DNA from 2 places in the Arthrobacter sp. PvP023 genome. Region 2 is predicted to be linked to the other one. Evidence: predicted binding sites of a transcription regulator. Region 2 holds the regulator's gene; the other holds the start of a gene.
What was found. The regulator HrcA, encoded in region 2, represses chaperone genes, less so after heat shock. The targets are predictions, from matches to a motif close to TTNGCACTCGNNNNNNNCGAGTGCNAA.
Positions count from the first base shown of each region.

Region 1 (3,405 bases), 710 kb from region 2:
GGAACGGCTTGGCTGGCGCTACATGCCGCTGTGGACGATCGAGGTATTCACGGACCCGTCCGCCTGCGCTGACCGGATCGGCGGATACCTCGGGCTGGAGAAACCGGTGGTCACCGGCTTCTCCGCCACCTCACAGGCATTCTTCGAGGACGACGTCGACAACCTGACGCTGAACAGCGCCGACCGCGGCAACAACGGGTCAAGCGAGGTAGCCGAATCCGAAAGTGGCAACTCCGGCAGTGTGGCTGACGGGGTTACGCACTCGGTATCCTTGGAGCAGCGCGGCGCATCAACGGACGAGCCCCGTGGCGCCGGCACTGAAGCATCGGAAGGCATCAAGGAAAACGGCATGGACACAAACATCAGCGCAGCGGACCGCCAGGACGCCCCCCACAGCGGGTCGGACGATTCAGCTCCGGACAGGTCCCGGCAGCCGGCCGGTGTCGGCGTTCCATCAGGAGTGCTGCCGAACAAGGCCTCCGAGGATGACCCCAAGCGCTGGGGCGATCACGCTTCTGACTACGACCACGATGCCTGGCTTCAGGAGCAGAAGCCGCCGCACTGGGGCTGAGCCGCCCGCAGCCGAGGTGGACGGCCCGCGAGGACGGTGCAGCGAGCCCGGCGCAGCTAGCCTTGTGATCCCACCAGCACAAAGAAGAGCTTTCCCTGGGTTGAGGAGCCGGCGAGGCGTCGCGCCTGGTCCGGATCCGCTGCGACCACTATGAGCCCCTCGGTTTCGCCGGTTCCCAGCCACTGTCCGGTTTGCCCGCCCTGTCCCGAGGTCCAGAGGACCGGCACGGAGGCTGCCAGGACTTCGGATTCCGCGGTCTTGCCAAAGTCGGTTCCGTTGGTCATCACAATGTTGACCAGCTGGCCCGGCGCCACGAGCTGGATGGACGACGGATCCGCCATTCTCAGGGGCACCGCTGCAGATCCGGGTTTCGCGCCCGCGAGCAGCCCCGGTCCGAGGATCTGCGTGTCGGAGATCAACTGGCCCTTGCGCACCGGGGCGGCCAGCTGTTTGCCTTGAATGGCGGAGACGTCCGCGACGGCTCCGGAGGGCACCATTCCCGGCGGCACCTTGACCGGCACCACCTCATTGCCTGACAGCGCAGTTCCGGCGGCAAGGTCGCGGGCAGAGGCCAGGGCAGTGACGGTGTGGGCTGGCGCCGGTGTCAGCTGCTGCACGGCGATGCCCGCGGCAGCACACAGCAACAGCGCGACGACGAGCCTCCGGTTGCGGTTAAGCCACGACGAAAAGCGCCGCACGCGCGATGACCCCGGACGGGCGGGGCGTCCGGTTCCAATGCTCTGCCGGGGCGAAGAAAATCCGTTGGTGCGAAGGATGGAGGGCATACCGTCACGCTACGGAGGCCCCGCGTGGCAGGACAGAACGGCCAGGTCCTATGTGGAAAACCGGCCCCGGCCGGGCGCAACCTTGTTGCCGCTACTCCGCTGGAGGAGGGTAACCGGAACGAGGAAAAGCCGGCGTAATTGTTAGTTGGCGGCTGCGGTGGCAGGCGCCGGGGCGGCTGCCGGGGCAGGTGAAACACTGCTGCCCTTGGTATCGCGGGAGTCCGTCCGGTAGAAGCCCGAACCCTTGAAGACGACGCCTACGCTGTTGAACTTCTTGCGCAGGGTCCCCTCGCACTCAGGGCAGGAGGTGAGGGAGCTGTCGGTGAACGACTGCACGATCTCGAAGGCGTGGCTGCAGTCCTTGCAGGCATATGCATACGTGGGCACTGGAAATCCTCCTCTGGGACAAACGAGCAGGTCCCGTGCTGCCTGGTGGAAATCACTGCCGAGGTGTCCCGGCAGGTTTCGTCCTTTAGCAGTCGCAGGGCCTGAGTGCCAATTCTATCATCCGCAACGGGCGGGCTTCACATTAGCTGCGTGAGGCGTGACGGTGTGACTGCAACCGGGACCTTGCGGTCAAAGGACTCTGCGGGGATGCTGCCGGCCGGCAGGACTTCGTTGTCGAAGACCACCGCGGCGGCGGGCACGGACCGGCCCGCAGCCTCCAGTCCGGTGAGGAACTTGTCATAGTAGCCTCCGCCCTGCCCGATCCTGTTCCCCGACAAGTCGACCGCCGTGGCGGGGACAAAGATCCCGGCAACTCCGTCCATGGCCTCACTGCCGTGCTGTTCTCCCACTGGTTCCTCGATGGGGGCATAACTGCTGCGGACGAATTCGGTTGCCGGAGTCCAGTAGACCCAGGAGAGGGTCCGGTCAGGTCCGCAGACCGGCAACAGCACGCGATGCCCGGTGCCGTGCAAGGCGGTGATGAGGGGCAGGGTCGGAGGTTCGAATCCCACCCCGAGGTACACCGCAAAGGTACTTCGCTCACCGGCTGCAACCATGGCGGACCACTGGAGCCCGTGCCGGGCGATGCCGGCGCCGGCAGCTTCCAGGGCGGCGGGAGAGAAGGCGGCACGCTGGCTTCTGTGAGCCGAGCGGATCTCTTCCTTCGATGGCATCGATGCCGTCCTTCCAGGTCAGGAGGCCGTGACCGGAGGCCCCGGTGCGGGGCCAGCCATGGCTGTTCGGGCAATTACCCAATGTTTGGTCCCTGACGTTAGATTAGTCCAGTGACTACCACCAATACCTCCGTCCGCAAGGCTGTCATTCCTGCTGCCGGCCTCGGCACCCGGTTCCTCCCGGCAACCAAGGCCATGCCCAAGGAAATGCTGCCGGTCGTGGACAAGCCCGCGATCCAGTATGTCGTCGAAGAAGCCGTCAACGTGGGCCTCACCGACATCCTGATGATCACCGGCCGGAACAAGCGCGCCCTCGAAGACCACTTCGATCGGGTCCCTTCGCTGGAGGCCACCCTTGAAGCCAAGGGCGACACCGCCAAGCTCGAAGCGATCCAGGCCGCAAGCAACCTCGGCGACATCCACTATGTCCGCCAGGGCGACCCCATGGGCCTCGGCCACGCCGTGCTGCGCGCGAAGCAGCACGTCGGCTATGAGCCCTTTGCGGTTCTGCTTGGCGATGACCTCATCGACGCGCGCGACGAACTGCTCAGCAAGATGATCGAAGTGCAGGCCAAGACCGGTGGCTCCGTGGTGGCCCTCATTGAGGTGGAGCCTTCCCAGATCAGTGCCTATGGCTGCGCGGACATCGACGAGACCGACATGAACGGCTTCGTGCGGATCCGGAAGCTCGTGGAAAAGCCGGACGCCGCGGAGGCGCCTTCCAACCTGGCCGTGATCGGCCGCTACGTCCTCCACCCCGCAGTCTTCGATGTTCTGGAACGCACCGAACCGGGCAGGGGCGGGGAAATCCAGCTGACGGACGCCCTCCAGGAACTTGCTGCAGGGGAGGGCGAAGGGTACGGCGTTTACGGCGTCGTGTTCCGCGGCCGCCGCTACGACACCGGCGACAAGCTCAGCTACCTCAAGG
Region 1 covers NZ_JAFIBI010000001.1:1,804,758-1,808,162, forward strand. Annotated here, with positions in the region: gene JOE31_RS08305 (AAA family ATPase) at 1-571, shown strand, start outside; gene JOE31_RS08310 (Flp pilus assembly protein CpaB) at 628-1,356, opposite strand; gene JOE31_RS08315 (FmdB family zinc ribbon protein) at 1,498-1,743, opposite strand; gene JOE31_RS08320 (5-formyltetrahydrofolate cyclo-ligase) at 1,881-2,477, opposite strand; gene galU (UTP--glucose-1-phosphate uridylyltransferase GalU) at 2,589-3,405, shown strand, end outside.
Region 1: the regulator HrcA is predicted to act here: its motif matches at 1,829-1,855, upstream of JOE31_RS08315 (FmdB family zinc ribbon protein).

Region 2 (3,405 bases):
ACCAGGCGGAGGTCCGGACGCTCCTCGGTTTCGAGGACCGAACACTCCACTGTCAGTTCGCCCTGGCCGACGGCCGCGACGGTTCCGGTGAGCCTCTTGCCCGCGCCGTCGGCTATGTCGACAGACTCCCCCACAGCGATCCGCTTGACGGTGACCGCGTGCCGGGCCTCAGCACCCTGGAGGACAAAGTGCGAACCGGGAACCTGTTCGTCCAGGGCTCCCGGGGTTGCGAAAAAAACCGGGTTGCTCACCGCTACAGGTTACCGAACCGGTCCCGCAGCTTGGCGAAGACTCCCCCGCTGGCGGTGAGTTTTCCCTCGGTGTACTGCTCGCCCCGGAGTTTGGCGAGCTGCCGGAGCAGGTCTTCCTGCGCGGCATCCAGCTTCGCCGGGGTTTCGACCTGCAGGTGGACCTTCAGGTCGCCGCGGCCGTAGCCCCGGAGATGGGTGACGCCGAGCCCGCGCAGGGTGATGACTTCGCCGGACTGGGTGCCCGCCTTGACGTCTATTTCCTGCTGGCCGTCGAACGTGTCCAGGCTGAGCTCGGTGCCAAGGGCAGCGGCGGTCATGGGAATGTGCAGGGTCGCGTGAAGGTCGTCGCCGTCGCGCACGTACGTGGCGTCATTATTGACGCGGATCTCTACGTAGAGGTCACCGGAGGGGCCGCCGGCGGGACCGGCCTCGCCCTGGCCGCCGAGCTGGATGCGGGTTCCGGTGGCCACGCCCGCGGGTACCTTGACCGTCAGTGAACGGCGGCTGCGGATGCGGCCCTGGCCGTTGCACTCGTTGCAGGGATCCTTGATGACGGTTCCGAAGCCTTCGCAGGAGCCGCAGGGGGCGGCGGTCATGACCTGGCCCAGGATGGAGCGGACGGCCCGCTGGACCTGGCCGCTGCCGCCGCAGATGTCGCAGCGCTCAGGGTGGGCCCCGGGCTGGCAGCAGGATCCCTCGCAGGTGGGGCACGTGACGGCCGTGTCCACCTCAAGCTTCTTGTTGACGCCGAACACAGCGTCGCGAAGGTCGATGCGGACGCTGATCAGGGCGTCCTGCCCGCGGCGGACCCGCGAGGCCGGACCGGACGAACCGCCGGCACCGAAGAAGGTGTCGAAGATGTCCTGGAAGGCAAAGCCCTGCCCGGAGTAGCCGGCGCCGCCGAAGCCGTTATCGGTGCCGTTCTCATTGCCGGTGGTGTCGTAGACCCGGCGCTTTTGCGGGTCGGAAAGGACTTCGTAGGCGTGGGTGACAGCTTTGAAGCGGTCCGAGGCATCCTCACCGGGGTTCACATCCGGGTGCAGGGTGCGCGCAAGCTTTCGGTAGGCCTTCTTGATCTCTTCGCCCGTCGCTTCGGGTGAGACTCCAAGAACGTCGTAGTGGCTGCTCAAAGTTCGTATCTCTTCCTGGTTGTACTGCCTGTTGTGCTGCTGCGCCCCGGAAACCGGGACACGAAGGCCTGGTTGGCTGATGTAGGACCGGTCACGGCCCAAGGATCCTGGAAAGGTAGCGGGCCACGGCACGGACCGCGGCCATGGTGGTGGGATAGTCCATCCGGGTCGGGCCGAGCACGCCCACCTTGGCGCTGGAACCGGGGCCGTAGCCTGTGGCCACCACCGAGGCTTCCGCGAGTCCGTCGTAAGGGTTCTCCCTGCCGATGCTGACAGTGACACCGCGGGGGTCCTGGGCCATTTCGCTGAGCAGGCGGAGCATGACCACCTGCTCCTCGAGTGCTTCGAGGACCGGGCCGATACTCAGCGGAAAGTCAACGTTGGAGCGCGCGAGGTTCGCCGTGCCGGCCATGACCATCCGCTCCTCGCGGGTGCTGCTGGCCAGGGCATCCAAGCCACGGGCCAGTGCCTGGGCGGCGTGCCGGCGTGACGGTTCACAACCGGCGACGACGGCGGGCAGCGCCTGCGGTAGCAGGCTCAGGGGTGTCCCCGCCAGGCTCTTCAGGAACCGCGCGCGAAGGCCGGCGAGGGCTTCATCGCCGAGCTCCTGGCCGACGTCGATAACCCGCTGCTCCACCTTGCCGGTGTCCGCAATCAGCACGATCAGCACCTGGCGCGGCGCCAGCAGCACGAACTCGATATGCCGCACCATCGCGCGGCTGAGGTGCGGATACTGCACCACGGCCACCTGGTTGGTCAGCTGCGACAGCAGCCGCACGGTGCGCTCCAGGACATCGTCCAGGTCCTCCGACCCTTCCAGGAGCGTCTGGATGGCGCGGCGTTCGGCCTGCGACAGCGGCTTGACGGCGGATATCTGGTCGACGAAAAGCCGGTAGCCCTTGTCCGTGGGGATCCTGCCGGCGCTGGTGTGCGGCGCCGTGATCAGGCCCTCGTCTTCCAGCGCCGCCATGTCATTGCGGATGGTGGCACTGGAGACTCCGAGGTGGTGCCTCTCCACCAGTGCCTTGGAGCCCACAGGTTCGCGGGAATGGACGTAGTCCTCCACGATGGCCCGCAACACTTCAAGCTTTCGCGGTTCGCTCATTCTCCACCTCCGATCGGCTTTCCCGGTCCGCGGTCCGGCGTTGCGCCGGACGCACGTCCCGTCATCCGTTAGCACTCGACATGTCTAAGTGCTAACCAGTCTAATATGAGTCGCCGCGTTGTTAGCATTGGTACCGCTCCGGGCGAAACCCGGGAGCGGGACAGGACGTGCAGTTCCGTGGACCCACAGACTCCCTGTTTTCGCTTCTCCTGTTCATTTTTTCTAGCGCAAGGCTGTGTCTATCCGATGTCGTACCAGAACTGGGGCCCGCAGGACATCACCGCTCCCCGGAAATCCGAACTTCCCGAAGTGCCGGTCGAACGCGGCATGGTGCTGGAAGACGTGCAGTCCGGCTGGGTGGGCGCTGTTACCAGGGTGGAGAAGTCCGGCGGCATGCATGTTGTTGCCCTCGAGGACCGGCGGGGCAAATCACGCACGTTCAGGCTCGGCTACGGGTTCCTCCTGGAGGGCCTGCCGATCCGGCTGATGCCCCCGGTGCCGCGACCGCAGGCAGCCTCTGCCGGATCCGGCAGGACGGCGTCCGGTTCCGTGCGGGTAGAAGGCCGGCGCGCCCAGGTGGCCAGGGCCAGCCGCATCTGGGTGGAAGGCAAGCACGACGCCGAACTCGTGGAAAAAGTCTGGGGCGACGACCTCCGGGTGGAGGGTATCGTCGTCGAACCCTTGCACGGCATTGACGACCTCGCAGCGGCGGTTGCCGCTTTCCGGCCGGGCCCGGGCCGCCGCCTGGGGGTGCTGGTGGACCATCTGGTTGCCGACTCGAAGGAATCGCGGATTGCCGATGCCGTGATAGCGTCCCCCGGCGCCGCCGGCAATGTGCTGATCGTGGGCCACCCCTACGTGGACGTGTGGCAGGCCATCCGGCCCGCCGTACTGGGCATTGACGCGTGGCCAGTCATCC
Region 2 covers NZ_JAFIBI010000001.1:2,517,812-2,521,216, reverse strand. Annotated here, with positions in the region: gene JOE31_RS11640 (16S rRNA (uracil(1498)-N(3))-methyltransferase) at 1-251, opposite strand, end outside; gene dnaJ (molecular chaperone DnaJ) at 254-1,381, opposite strand; gene hrcA (heat-inducible transcriptional repressor HrcA) at 1,473-2,486, opposite strand; gene JOE31_RS11625 (DUF3097 domain-containing protein) at 2,733-3,405, shown strand, end outside.